Regions from separate parts of the Stenotrophomonas sp. X genome, predicted to be linked through region 2. Evidence: predicted binding sites of a transcription regulator. Region 2 holds the regulator's gene; the other holds the start of a gene.
The links. The regulator HrcA, encoded in region 2, represses chaperone genes, less so after heat shock. The targets are predictions, from matches to a motif close to TTNGCACTCNNNNNNNNNGAGTGCNAA.

Region 1 (7,462 bases), 2.1 Mb from region 2:
CGCCAACCTGGCCGATGGCTGGACAGCGGAAGGCACGGCCGAGCCGCACGATGAACGCAGCCGCGTGCGTGCGGCCGGTTCGATGGATACCACCATCGCCGACATGGCGCGCTTCGCCGCCGGCTATGTCCGCGGCGATGGGCTGTCGCCTGCAATGCGCAGGGAACTGGTGCGGCCGCAGCTGCCGATCACCACCGCCAGCCAGTTCCCCACGCTGCAGCCGGAGCTGCCCGTGGCGCAGCAACGCAAGGATCTGGCCGCGGGCCTGGGCGTGGTGACGTTCCGCGGCCCGCAGGGCGCAGGCTTCTACAAGGGCGGCCACGACGATGCGGTCGGCAACACGCTGGTGTGCATCGAACGGCACAAACGCTGCGTGGTGATTCTGGGCAACGATGTACGGGCGGAAGCTGCGTTCCCGGCACTGGTGGCATTCGTACTGGGCGATACCGGCGTGCCGTGGCAGTGGGAGTATGGTGCGGCGAAGGCATTCGTCGAATGAGGGTGCGATCACGCCTGCATGGCGAACGCGGCCAGGGGGGAGCATCCACGCCATGCGTGGATGGCACTCCTCAGCGCGCCTGCTCGAAGAACATCAGGTATACCAGCCGGCCATTCTCCGGTCGATCACCGAACGCTGGCCCGGCGGTGTGCCAGAACCAGGGCCGCAGCAGCACCAGCCGGTTGAAGCGCATCGGAATGCGCATGGTCATTTCCCACTGGCTGTCGTCGTTGCTGTCGCGCTCGATGATGTCGCGATGCATGTCGCCGCCGTCGGCGTAGCCCAATGCGGCCAGCTCCGCCGCGTCCAGGGCCATGCGCTCGGTGCCGGTACGGCGATGGCGGAAGAACTCGGTGCCGCCCTCGCAGTGCTCCGGTGCACTCAGGTAGAGAATGCCCGACCAGTGCGAGTGGTCGGCGTGTACCTTGGCGCGGCCGATGTCGCCGGCGAGGGTAAGGCGGAACTTGCCGTGCGACTGCAGCGGGTTGACCGGCCGCAGCGGTTCGTTGACCAGTCGCGAGACCGCACCGGACAGTCCCTCCAACTCCAGCCGCTGCTGTGAATTGCGGCCGGGGAATGCGCCCTCCTGGACGGGATAGTCCAGGCCCAGTGCCGCCTGGCGCAACCCTTGCGCATCGGCGGGAGAAAGGAAGTCGTCAACGACGATGAACGAGGTAGGCATGGTCACCGAGCGTAGCGATGCACTGCGGCGACGGCAACCGGGCAACGAAAAACCCCGCCTTGCGGCGGGGTTCTTCTTTACATCACATCGGGAAGGCGTGCCGACCAAGGCCGGCAACGACCGCCGGAGGCGTGGACTTAGAAGTCCATGCCGCCCATGCCGCCCATGCCGCCCATGCCACCAGCGCCGCCCATGGCCGGCTCGTCCTTCTTCGGAGCTTCGGCAACCATGGCTTCGGTGGTGATCATCAGGCCGGCGATCGAGGCCGCGTTCTGCAGGGCCGAACGGGTCACCTTGGTCGGGTCCAGGATGCCGAACTGCAGCATGTCGCCGAACTCGCCGGTGGCCGCGTTGTAGCCGAAGCTGCCGGTGCCTTCCTTGACCTTGTTGATGATGACGGACGGCTCGTCGCCAGCGTTGGCCACGATCTCGCGCAGCGGGGCTTCCATCGCACGCAGGGCAATCTGGATGCCGTGGTTCTGGTCTTCGTTGGCACCCTTCAGGCCGGCCAGCGCGGTGATCGCGCGGACCAGGGCAACGCCGCCGCCCGGGACCACGCCTTCTTCAACGGCTGCACGGGTGGCGTGCAGGGCGTCGTCGACGCGATCCTTCTTTTCCTTCATTTCGATTTCGGTCGAGGCGCCGACCTTGATCACGGCAACGCCGCCGGCCAGCTTGGCCACGCGTTCCTGCAGCTTCTCGCGATCGTAATCCGAGGAGGTGTCCTGGATCTGGGTCTTGATCTGCGCCACGCGTGCATCAACGTTGGCCTTGTCGCCGACGCCGTCGATGATGGTGGTGTTCTCCTTGGAGACCTGCACCTTCTTGGCGCGGCCCAGGTCCTTGATGGTGGCCTTTTCCAGCGACAGGCCGACTTCTTCGGAGATCACGGTGCCGCCGGTCAGCACGGCCATGTCTTCCAGCATCGCCTTGCGACGGTCACCGAAGCCCGGGGCCTTGACGGCCACGACCTTGACGATGCCACGGATGGTGTTGACCACCAGGGTCGCCAGCGCTTCGCCTTCGACTTCTTCAGCGACGATCAGCAGCGGCTTGCCGGCCTTGGCGACGCCTTCCAGCACCGGCAGCAGGTCACGGACGTTGGAGATCTTCTTGTCGTGCAGCAGGATGAACGGGTCATCCAGGTCAGCGGTCTGCGACTGCTGGTTGTTGATGAAGTACGGCGACAGGTAGCCGCGGTCGAACTGCATGCCCTTGACCACGTCCAGCTCGTTGTCCAGGCCCGAGCCTTCTTCAACGGTGATGACGCCTTCCTTGCCGACTTCCTTCATCGCGTCAGCGATGATCTGGCCGATCGACTCATCCGAGTTGGCCGAGATGGTACCGACCTGGGCAATCGCCTTGTCGTCGGCGGTCGGCTTGGAGATGTTCTTCAGCTCGGCGACGGCAGCCGAAACGGCCTTGTCGATACCGCGCTTGAGGTCCATCGGATTCATGCCGGCGGCAACGGCCTTGGCGCCTTCGCGGATCAGGGCCTGGGCCAGCACGGTGGCGGTGGTGGTGCCGTCGCCGGCATCGTCGTTGGTGCGCGACGCGACTTCCTTCACCATCTGCGCGCCCATGTTCTCGAACTTGTCAGCCAGTTCGATTTCCTTGGCGACGGAGACGCCGTCCTTGGTGATGGTCGGGGCGCCGAAGCTCTTTTCCAGCACGACGTTGCGGCCCTTCGGGCCCAGGGTGGCCTTGACGGCATTGGCGAGAACATTGACGCCGCGCACCATGCGCGAACGGGCGTCTTCACCGAAACGAATATCCTTGGCAGCCATTGCATTTACCTCATTGGTAGCGCCGGACGATGCCCGGCGGCTGGGAGTTTGGGATCAGGTTGAAACAGGTCGCGCCGGGGCTCAGCCGATGACGGCGAGCACGTCGTCTTCGCGCAGGACCTTGTATTCGACGCCTTCGCTCTTGTACGAGCTGCCGGCGTACTGGCCGTAGATGACCTTGTCACCGACCTTCAGCGACGGCGCGCGCACGTTGCCGTTGTCCAGCGGCTTGCCCGGGCCGACGGCCACGACCTCACCCTTGGTGGACTTTTCCTTGGCCGAGTCGGGGATGACGATGCCACCGGCGGAGATTTCGTCGGCTTCGATCGGCTTGACCACAACGCGGTCGTGCAGCGGCTTGATGCTCATAGGAGACCTCTTAAGTGATTGATTGGTCTAAAAAAGTCCGGCGATGTTAGCACTCACCCCAGGCGAGTGCCAGAACCGCACGTGAAGAAACCCGACAACGTCGGGAGCAGGGCAGAGATGGAGCCCTGCCGCCCCCTTTCAAGGGCGGAATGAAAAAATTTTTTCGCCCGCGCGCCTCGGCCAGGGCGTCGGTCCAGATCAATTTCGGTGACAAGCGTCGCACTGTCAGATATCTGACGTTCATTTACGACAAAGTGTCACTGGATCGGCCTTAGGCTCGGTCAGGCATTCCCAATCACAAGGAGTAGTCGATGCGATTGCTGTCCCCGCTTGCCGCCGCCTGCCTGCTGGCGCTGGCCGCCGCGCCGGTCCAGGCCGAGGTCTTCATCAATGAACTGCACTACGACGACAGCACCGCCGCCGGTGACGTCGGCGAAGCGATCGAGGTCGTAGCCACTGCCGGTGAGGACCTGTCCGGCTACCGCCTGTACCTCTACAACGGCAGCAACCCGTCGGCCGCCACCGTCTACGCCAACAATCCGGTCCCAGCCGGCACCGCCGCCGGCTGCGGCAGCGCCACCATCGCCGTGGTCAACTACCCGACCAACGGCCTCCAGAATGGTCCGAACGACGGCATCGCCCTGGTCGATGCCAGCGGCAAGGTGGTCCAGTTCCTCAGCTACGAGGGTGCCATCACCGCCTCCGGCGGCCCTGCCGCGGGCATGACCAGCCAGAACATCCCGGTGGCCGAAAGCAACAGCACCGCGCCGGGTACGTCACTGCAGCTGACCGGCAGCGGCAGCCAGTACGCCCACTTCACCTGGGCCGAATCGGCCGGGCAGACGTTCGGCAGCTGCAACAACGGCCAGACCTTCAGCGGCGGCGGCACGCCAGGCCCCAACACGCCGCCGTCAGTCTCCACCACCACCCCGGCGCAGGGCAGCAGCACCTTCCCCGCTGCCGCCGACCTGGAAGTGGTGTTCAGCGAGACGGTGAACCTGGCCAGTGGCGCCTTCGCCCTGAGCTGCGGCACCTCCGGCACCGTGCCGCTGACCTTCCCGGCCAGCGGCCGCAGTGTGAAGCTGTCCACCAATACCGCGCTGGTGGCCGGTGAAGCCTGCCGCTTCGACATCCGCGCCGCGCGCATCACCGACCTGCAGGGCGCGCATCCGGCCGCCGACAGCCGCATCGCCTTCACCGTGTCCAGCACCGGCGGCAATCCGGACCCAGGCAACCCGGGCGTGCCGGCCGGCTACTACTCCAGGGTCAACACCAGCAGCCCCAGCCAGCTGCGCTGCTCGCTGCACGCCACCATCAAGGGCCATACCGCCTACCCGTACAGCGGCTCGGGCACCAGCACCTGGACCATCCTGGAAATCGCCGACGAGGATCCGAACAACCCGAACCGCATCCTCGATGCCTACCGCAACCGCAGCTACGCCAAGGTCAGTGATCGTGCGGGCACCGGCAGCGGGCTGACCTACAACCGCGAGCACACCTGGCCGAACTCGCTGGGCTTTGCCACCACCACCGGTGACAAGGGCCTGCCCTACGCGCCGTACACCGACACGCACATGCTGTACCTGACCGACGCGCAGTGGAACGCCGACCGTGGCAACAAGCCGTTCGCCAAGTGCGATGCCAGCTGCGGCGAGCGTGCCACCGAAGCCAACAACGGCCAGGGCGGCGGCAGCGGCGGCTACCCGGGCAATTCCAACTGGGTGCGCACGCCGGACGGCAACACCGGCACCTTCGAGGTGTGGGGCAAGCGCAAGGGCGACATGGCGCGTGCGGTGATGTACATGGCGATCCGCTATGAGGGTGGCAAGGATGCGGCCACCGGTCAGTCCGAGCCGGACCTGGAGCTGACCGACGACCGCAGCAAGATCGTCAAGACCAGCAGTTCGCCGGCCTACATGGGCCTGCTGTCGACGCTGATCGACTGGCACCTGTCCGATCCGCCGGATGATGCCGAGCGTGCCCGCAATGACGTGGTCTACAGCTTCCAAGGCAATCGCAACCCGTTCATCGACCACCCCGAGTGGGCGACCCCGGCCCTGTTCACCTCGGCCAAGCCAGCCACCTGCCAGCTGGCCAACTGACCGCGCAACGCAGCGGTCCACTGCCGCCGCCGGGCCCTGACCCGGCGGCGGCCCTATACTCGGCGGTCATGCCGACCGTCGATCCCGTCCTGCTGCTGTTGACCACCTGCCCGGACCGGGCCAGTGCCGAGCGCATCGCGCACGCGCTGGTCGGCGAGCGCCTGGCCGCGTGCGTGACCCGCCTTGATGGCGCGCAGTCCACCTACCGCTGGCAGGACGAGGTGACCACCGATGCCGAGCTGCAGCTGCTGGTAAAGACCACCGCGAGCCGCATCGATGACGCAATCGCCCGGATCGTCGAACTGCATCCGTATGAACTCCCGGAGTGCATCGCGGTCGAAACCCGGGCCGGCCTGCCGGCGTATCTGGACTGGATCCGGGCACAGACCCGGGAGGACACTGATTGAAGACTCTGTTTGCGCGTGGCGCTGCCTTGTGCGCCCTGTTGTGGCTCTCGCTGCCCGCCTTGGCCCTGGATGAGAAGGACCTGCTGCCGGTGGACCAGGCGTTCGCGCTGACCGCCACTGCTCCCGAACGGGGCCAGGTGCAACTGCAGTTCAAGATCGCACCGGGCTACTACCTGTATCGCCACCGCACCAGCGTCAAGGCGGATCCGGCATTCAATGCCGGCACGCTGCAGATGCCCAAGGGTGACAGGCACCACGATGACTTCTTCGGCGAGGTCGAAACCTATCGGGAGCGCCTGCAGGCCACCCTGCCCGGCACGCCGACGGACGCCGCCGGCACCATCAGCCTGGAAGTACGCTACCAGGGCTGCGCCGATGCCGGCGTCTGCTACCCGCCGCAGAAGCGCGTGGTGCAGGTCACCCTGCCGGGTGCCGGTGCGGCGGCGGCGGTGCCTGCCGCGCGTACCGGTGCCGCCAGTCCGTTCAACAACCCGCTGGCCGGTGCCGGCAACAGCGGTGGCCTGCGCCTGCCGGGCGCGGCCAACAACAGCCAGGCGCTGCCGCTGCCGTCGGAACAGGCGTTCGGCTTCGATGCCATCGCCAGCGACGGCAACACCCTGCTGCTGCGCTTCAGCCCGGCACCCGGCTACTACCTGTACCGCGACCGCACTTCGCTGAAGCTGGAAGGCAGCGCCGGCGTGCTCGCCGACAAGCCGCGCTGGCCGGCCGCGCAGTCGCATCGCGACGAGCACTTCGGCGATGTCTCGGTGTACTTCAACCAGGTGGAAGTGCCGCTGCCGCTGCGCCGCACCGTCACTGATGCGGTCGACAGCACCCTGGTGGTGACCTTCCAGGGCTGCCAGACCGATGGTATCTGCTACCCGCCGATGACCCGTCGGGTGAAGCTGTCGATTCCGGCCGGCAAGCTCAACGCCGGCACCGGCCAGGCGCCAGTGCGCGAGGAAGCCGTCAATGCGCCGCGCGCTGCCGGTGCGCCGCGTGAATCCGCCAATGGCGTACCGCTGCGCCTGCTGCCGACCGTACCCAACGACGGCAACGCCACTCCCGCCGCCACGGGCGGCCAGGGCGCAGGCAACGCGTTCGCCACCGACGCGCGTGGTGACAATGCGCTGCGCACGCGTCCGCCGGCGACCACCCCGAACCCGGACCGTTCGTTCGTCTGGGTGCTGCTGCTGGCGCTGGCCGGTGGACTGGTGCTGAACCTGATGCCCTGCGTGCTGCCGATCCTGTCGCTGAAGGTGCTGAGCCTGGCGCAGAGCGGCGAAAGCCCGCAGCGCGCCCGCAGCCACGCGCTCTGGTACACGTTGGGCGTGCTGGTCGCGTTCGCCGTGATCGGCGCATTGATGGTCAGCCTGCGCGCGATCGGCAACGCCGTCGGCATCGGCTTCCAGTTGCAGCACCCGGGCGTGGTGGCGGCACTGGCCTACATCATGTTCGCGGTGGGCCTGAGCCTGTCCGGCGTGTTCACCCTCGGCGGCGGCATCGGCAACCTTGGCCAGTCGCTGGCCAGCCGCAGCGGCCCGGCCGGTGACTTCTTCACCGGTGCGCTGGCTTGCGTGGTCGGCAGTGCCTGCGTCGGCCCGTTCATGGGCGGT
Region 2 (7,462 bases):
CTGTGAACTGGATTCATTGCCATGGCGCGACCTGACATCAACCGATCCGGCGAACTGGAAGTGTTCGTGCGCGTGATCGAGACCGGTGGCTTCTCCGCCGCCGCCCGAACGCTGGACATGACCCCGTCGGCGGTGAGCAAGCTGGTGGCGCGGCTGGAGCAACGGTTGGGCACGCGCCTGCTGCAACGCTCCACCCGCCAGCTGCAGCTGACCCCGGAAGGCTGCGCGTTCTACGAGCGTGGCCTGCGCGTGCTGGCCGACCTGGAGGAGGCCGAGCGTTGTGCCAGCGCCCATGCCGAGCCGCGCGGGCGGCTGCGGGTCAACTCCAACGTGCCGTTTGGCCGCCATTTCCTGTTGCCGCTGCTGCCGGCGTTCCTTGAGCGTAACCCGCAGGTGGGCGTGGACCTGACCCTCAACGACGAGGTGATCGACCTGCTGGAGCAGCGCACCGACGTGGCAGTGCGGGCCGGGCCGCTGAAGAGCTCCAGTCTGGTGGCGCGACGGCTGGGCGCGACGCGGATGATGATCGTGGCTGCACCGGCCTACGCGCAGCGGCACGGGCTGCCACGCACTGCCGAGGAGCTGCAGTCGCACAACCGGCTGGACATCGGCCACGCGCGTGCGATGCAGGGGTGGCCGTTGCTGCAGGAGGGGCGCGAGCGGATGCTGCTGCCCAGTGGCAATGCCCGCGCCAGCAACGGCGATGCGCTGCGCCAGCTGGTGCTGGGCGGGCTGGGCATGGCGCGGCTGGCGGCATTCCAGGTGCAGGAGGACATTGCTGCCGGGCGCTTGCTGCCGGTGCTGGAAGAGGCCAATCCCGGCGACCTGGAAGAGGTGCACGCGGTGTTCCTGGGGCAGGGCGGTTACCTGCCGCTGCGGGTGCGCGCGTTCCTCGATTTCCTGGTGGAGAACGTCGACCTGACGCAGCCACGGGGGTAATGCCGGCCGCTGGGGTGAGCTGTGCCACGCTGGTGCGCGGAAGCCGAGCATGGGCTCGGCGCTACACGTCGGTTCGTTCGGGAAATCCTGTAGAGCCGAGCCCGCGCTCGGCTCCGCCGGCCTCAGGCCTGCAGCAGCTTGCGGGCGGCGGCGCGCGCTTCCTTGCTCACTTCCACACCGCCGAGCATGCGCGCCAGCTCTTCCTCGCGCGCCTTGTTGTCCAGCTTTTCCACTGCGCTCTGGGTCATGCCTTCCACCGGGGCCTTGCTGACCCGGTAATGGGCATGGCCCTTGGAAGCGACCTGCGGCAGGTGGGTCACGCACAGTACCTGGCGCTTCTCGCCGAGCGCGCGCAGCTTCTGGCCGACGATGTCAGCCACCGCGCCGCCGATGCCGGAGTCGACCTCGTCAAACACCATGGTTGGCACTGCATCCAGGTCCAGCGCGGCCACTTCAATGGCCAGCGAGATGCGTGACAGTTCACCGCCCGAGGCCACCTTGCGCAGGGCGCGCGGCGGCTGGCCGGCGTTGGCCGCCACCAGGAACTCGACGCGCTCGGCACCCTGCGGGTCGGGCTTGCCGTTGTCCTGTGGCTCCAGTTCGATCAGGAACTGGCCGCCGCCCATGCCGAGCTCGGCGATGATGCCGGTGGTGGTGGCCGACAGTTCGGCAGCGGCGCTGCGGCGGCTGGCAGTCAGCACTTCAGCCTGCACGCGCCAGGCGGCGGCGGCCTTGTCGATCTCGCCGGCCAGGCGCTGCAGGCGCTCGTCGGCGCCACGCAGCTGCTCCACTTCGGCATGCATGCGCTCGCGCTGCGCGCCCAGTTCGTCCATCGGCACGCGGTGCTTGCGGGCCAGGTCGTGCAGGCGGCCGAGGCGGCGCTCGTTCTCCTCGAACTGTTCCGGGTCGGCATCCAGATCGTCGTGCACGCGATCAAGCAGCGACAGGGCTTCGTGCAGCTGGATCGAGGCGTTCTCGATCAGGCCGTCCACTTCGCCCAGGCGCGGGTCGTGCTCGACCAGCCGCGACAGCTCGTGGCGCACCTGCTGCAGCAGGTCCAGCGCAGAGCTGCCGTCATCGCCGTTGAGCTGGTTGCTGGCCGCCTGGCAGGCGCTCAGCAGGGCGCTGGCGTGGGCCTGGCGACGGTGGCTGGCGCTAAGCGCGGCAATCGATTCCGGTTCCAGGTCCTCGCGGTCCAGTTCGCGCAGCTGGTGCTCCAGGAAGCCGATCCGGTCACTGACGTCGCCCTGTTGCGACAACGCCAGCGATTCATCGACCAGTGCCTGCCAGGCCGCGGCGGCGTGGCGCACCTGGCGGCGCTCGTTCTCGTTGCCGGCATAGGCATCCAGCAGGGCCAGCTGCGACGGGCGCGCCAGCAGCGCCTGCTGTTCATGCTGGCCGTGGATCTCCACCAGCAGCGAGGCCAGATCGCCCAGCTGTGCCAGCGTCACCGGGCGGCCATTGATCCAGGCCCGCGAGCCGCCGTCGGCGCGGATCACGCGGCGCAGCTGGCATTGGTCCTCGTCGTCCAGCTCGTTGTCGGCCAGCCACTGGCGGGCGGCCTGCAGCTGCTCCAGCGCGAACTCGGCGGAAAGCTCGGCGCGTGCGGCGCCATGGCGGACCACGCCGCTGTCGGCGCGCAGGCCGGACAGGAAGCCCAGTGCGTCGACCATCAGCGACTTGCCGGCGCCAGTCTCGCCTGAAACCACGGTCATGCCTGGCCCGAACTCCAGTTCGGTGGCGCGGACGACGGCGAAATCCTTGATCGAAAGATGTCTGAGCATGGGTAAGGGGGTGTCAGCAGCCGCGCAACGCTAGCACGCGGGCGCGGGAGGTCCAATGACTTGCCAAGGCGATGCGCCGCCATTATCTAGTGTCCGTGTCTCACAGGTTGATTCCATGCACGGTTCTCCCGACCAGCTTGCCCCGCGTGCGCGCCACCTGCTGCGCACGCTGATCGCGCGATACATCCAGGACGGCGAGCCGGTCGGCTCGCAGACGCTGGCGCGCGTGGCCGGCCTGGAGGTCAGCCCGGCCACCATCCGCAACATCCTGGGCGACCTGGAGGATCTGGGCCTGCTGGCCTCGCCACATACCTCGGCCGGCCGCGTCCCGACCGCGCATGGCTATCGGGTGTTCGTCGACAGCCTGCTGCAGATGCAGCCGCCGGGCGAGGGCGAGCTGGCCCGGTTGCGCCAGGAGCTGGCCGGCGGCGGCAGTACCCAGGCCCTGCTCGGCAGCGCCTCGGAGCTGCTGTCGGCGATGAGCCACTTCGTCGGCGTGGTCAGCGCACCGCGGCGCGAGCAGTTCGCCTTCCGCCAGATCGATTTCGTGGCGCTGGACGGGCGCCGGGTGCTGGCGATCCTGGTATTTGCCGACAACGAGGTGCAGAACCGGGTGATCGAGACCCGGCAGGAGTTTGCGCCGGGCCAGCTGGAGCAGGTCGCCAACTACCTCAATGCGCATTTCGCCGGCCTGCCGATGGCCGAGATCCGTACCCGCCTGCTGCTGGAGCTGCGCGACGCCCGGTCCGAACTGGAGCAGTTGCTGGCCCACAGCATCGAACTGGCCGAGCAGGCCCTGCAGCCGGCGGCCGACGACATGCTGGTGGCCGGGCAGACCCGCTTGATGGGCGTGCAGGACCTGTCCGACCTGGAGCGCCTGCGCGAACTGTTCGAGCTGTTCTCCAGCAAGCGCGAGATCCTGCAGCTGCTGGAGCGGACCATCCAGGCGCCGGGGGTGCGCATCTTCATCGGCGAAGAGACCGGAATGATGCCGCTGCAGGGCGTCTCGCTGGTCACCGCCCCGTATACCGCCAATGGCCAGGTGCTGGGCGTGCTGGGCGTGATCGGTCCCAAGCGGATGGCCTACGACCGGGTGATCCCGCTGGTCCAGGCCACCGCCGATGTGCTTGGCGCGGCCTTTTCGCCGGCCGGACGCACGCCGGGAACATCCGACGCTTGAAACGCAGCATCCCGCCCACACTAGGGTGGGTGGAGGCGGGGAGTGACCGCCAGGGACCCAGACATGAACCACGAACATCCAGATATCGAATCCCAGCAGAGTGCCGCCGATGCGGCTGCCACCGCCGGCGTCAACGACGAAGTCGAGCGTCTGCGCGCCGAAGTCGAGCAGGTCAAGGCCGATGCGCTGCGTGAGCGCGCCGACCTGGAAAACCAGCGCAAGCGCGTTGCCCGTGACATCGAGCAGGCCCGCAAGTTCGCCAACGAGAAGCTGCTGGGCGAGCTGTTGCCGGTGTTCGACAGCCTGGATGCCGGCCTGAAGGCCGCCGGCGACGACCCGCACCCGCTGCGCGAAGGCCTGGAGCTGACCTACAAGCAGCTGCTCAAGGTCGCTGCCGACAACGGTCTGGTCCTGCTGGACCCGATCGGCCAGCCGTTCAACCCGGAGCACCACCAGGCCATCAGCCAGGCGCCGACCCCGGGCGCTGCCCCGGGCAGCGTGGTGACCGTGTTCCAGAAGGGCTACCTGCTCAACGAGCGCCTGCTGCGGCCGGCGCTGGTGGTGGTGGCCGCCGACTGACCCTGCCGGGCCGGGCGGCGGGAATGACCTGCGACCCGGCCCGACGCTGAACGCGCCGGGCGACCGGAAACACAGCGTTCGGGAGGTGGCTTGAATGTTCCACGGGCCTCCCCCACATCGTATTCATCCACCGGTCGAACGGCCGGACTGACCCCAACAAGCATCCTCAGGAGTCTCCCCCATGGGCAAGATCATTGGTATCGACCTCGGCACCACCAACTCGTGCGTGGCGATCATGGACGGCGGCAAGGCCCGCGTCATCGAGAATTCGGAAGGCGATCGCACCACCCCGTCGATCGTCGCCTACACCAAGGACGGCGAAGTCCTGGTCGGTGCCTCGGCCAAGCGCCAGGCCGTGACCAACCCGAAGAACACCTTCTACGCGGTGAAGCGCCTGATCGGCCGCAAGTTCACCGACGGTGAGGTGCAGAAGGACATCGCCCACGTCCCGTACAGCATCCTGGCCCATGACAATGGCGATGCCTGGGTCGCCACCAGCGACGGCAAGAAGATGGCCCCGCAGGAAATCTCGGCCAAGGTGCTGGAGAAGATGAAGAAGACCGCCGAGGACTTCCTCGGTGAGAAGGTCACCGAAGCGGTCATCACCGTGCCGGCCTACTTCAACGACAGCCAGCGCCAGGCGACCAAGGACGCCGGTCGCATCGCCGGCCTGGACGTCAAGCGCATCATCAACGAGCCGACCGCGGCTGCGCTGGCCTACGGCCTGGACAAGGGCGACAACAAGGATCGCAAGATCGTGGTGTACGACCTGGGCGGCGGCACCTTCGACGTCTCGGTGATCGAGATCGCCAATGTCGACGGCGAGAAGCAGTTCGAAGTGCTGGCCACCAACGGCGACACCTTCCTGGGTGGCGAAGACTTCGACAACCGCGTCATCGAGTACCTGGTTGAAGAATTCAACAAGGACCAGGGCATCGACCTGCGCAAGGATCCGCTGGCCCTGCAGCGCCTGAAGGATGCTGCCGAGCGCGCCAAGATCGAGCTGTCCAGCGCCCAGCAGACCGAAGTGAACCTGCCGTACGTCACCGCTGACGCGTCGGGTCCGAAGCACCTGAACATCAAGCTGACCCGCGCCAAGCTGGAAGCACTGGTGGACGACCTGATCAAGAAGTCGATCGAGCCGTGCCGCGTCGCCCTGAACGATGCCGGCCTGCGTTCGAGCGACATCAGCGAAGTGATCCTGGTCGGCGGCCAGACCCGCATGCCGAAGGTGCAGCAGGCGGTGACCGAGTTCTTCGGCAAGGAACCGCGCAAGGACGTCAACCCGGACGAAGCCGTGGCACTGGGTGCGGCGATCCAGGGCGGCGTGCTGGGCGGCGACGTCAAGGACGTGCTGCTGCTGGACGTGACCCCGCTGTCGCTGGGTATCGAAACCATGGGTGGCGTGTTCACCAAGATCATCGAGAAGAACACCACCATCCCGACCAAGGCCTCGCAGGTGTTCTCCACCGCCGAGGACAACCAGTCGGCCGTGACCGTGCACGTGCTGCAGGGTGAGCGCGAACAGGCCCGCTTCAACAAGTCGCTGGCCAAGTTCGACCTGTCCGGCATCGAGCCGGCCCCGCGTGGCCTGCCGCAGGTGGAAGTGTCCTTCGACATCGACGCCAACGGCATCCTGCACGTGTCGGCCAAGGACAAGAAGACCAACAAGGAACAGAAGGTCGAGATCAAGGCCGGTTCGGGCCTGTCCGAGGAAGAGATCGCGCGCATGGTCGCCGACGCGGAAGCCAACCGCGAAGAAGACAAGAAGTTCCAGGAACTGGTGCAGGCCCGCAACCAGGCCGACGCCCTGATCCACGGCACCCGCAGCGCCATCACCGAGCACGGCAGCAAGGTCGGCGGCGATGTCATCGGCAAGGTCGAGGCGGCGCTGGCCGACCTGGAAACCGCGATGAAGGGCGACGACAAGGCACAGATCGAAGCCAAGTCGAAGGCACTGGAAGAAGCTGGCCAGTCGCTGTTCGCCGCTGCTTCGGCCGACCAGGGCGGTGCCCCGGGGGCCGACGCCGGCAATGCCGGCAAGGCGCAGGATGACGTGGTCGACGCTGAGTTCACCGAAGTCAAGGACGACAAGAAGTCCTGATCCGGACCGACGCGGGACGCTGGCCACCAGCGTCCCGTTGTCGCATCAGGGTCCTGACCGCCCACCGGCGTGTCGGGGCGCCCGACGCAAGAGCGGACCTGGTTCCGCTCTTCCGCTTTGACGAATCCCGACTTTCCGGAACCCGATTCACGATATGAGCAAGCGCGATTACTACGAAGTGCTGGGCGTTGCCCGCACCGCCACCGACGACGAGCTGAAGAAGGCCTACCGTCGCTGCGCGATGAAGTTCCACCCGGACCGCAACCCGGGTGATGCGGCGGCCGAGGCCTCCTTCAAGGAGTGCAAGGAAGCCTACGAAGTGCTGTCCGACGGCAACAAGCGCCGCATGTACGACAGCCACGGCCACGCCGCGTTCGAGCACGGCATGGGCGGCGGCGGTCCGGGTGGTCCGGACATGAACGATATCTTCGGCGATATCTTCGGCAACATCTTTGGCGGGGGCGGCGGTGGCCCACGCCAGGCCCGTCGCGGCGCCGACATCGGCTACGTGATGGAGCTGGATCTGGAAGAGGCCGTGCGCGGCGTCGAGCGCCGCATCGAGATTCCGACCCTGGCCGAGTGCGGCGACTGCGATGGCAGTGGCTCCGAGGACGGCAAGGTCGAGACCTGCAATGTGTGCCATGGCCGCGGCCAGGTGCGCATCCAGCGCGGCATCTTCGCCATGCAGCAGGCCTGCCACAACTGCGGCGGCCGTGGCCAGATCATCGCCAAGCCCTGCAAGACCTGCCACGGCAACGGCCGCGTCGAGGAAGACAAGGTGCTGTCGGTGAAGGTGCCGGCGGGCGTCGATACCGGTGACCGCATCCGCCTGCAGGGCGAGGGTGAAGCCGGGCCGGCCGGTACGCCGCCGGGCGA

Region 1: ACZ75I_RS17525 (co-chaperone GroES) is a predicted target of HrcA. The motif match lies at 3,384-3,410, and genes of this name have one in related genera.

The regions. Positions count from the first base shown of each region.
Region 1 is NZ_CM146756.1:3,810,254-3,817,715, forward strand. It holds gene ACZ75I_RS17510 (serine hydrolase domain-containing protein) at 1-499, shown strand, start outside; gene ACZ75I_RS17515 (DUF6445 family protein) at 570-1,181, opposite strand; gene groL (chaperonin GroEL) at 1,319-2,968, opposite strand; gene ACZ75I_RS17525 (co-chaperone GroES) at 3,050-3,337, opposite strand; gene ACZ75I_RS17530 (endonuclease) at 3,649-5,439, shown strand; gene cutA (divalent-cation tolerance protein CutA) at 5,508-5,846, shown strand; gene ACZ75I_RS17540 (protein-disulfide reductase DsbD family protein) at 5,843-7,462, shown strand, end outside.
Region 2 is NZ_CM146756.1:1,721,489-1,728,950, forward strand. It holds gene ACZ75I_RS07990 (LysR family transcriptional regulator) at 22-939, shown strand; gene recN (DNA repair protein RecN) at 1,062-2,723, opposite strand; gene hrcA (heat-inducible transcriptional repressor HrcA) at 2,839-3,903, shown strand; gene grpE (nucleotide exchange factor GrpE) at 3,967-4,482, shown strand; gene dnaK (molecular chaperone DnaK) at 4,664-6,586, shown strand; gene dnaJ (molecular chaperone DnaJ) at 6,741-7,462, shown strand, end outside.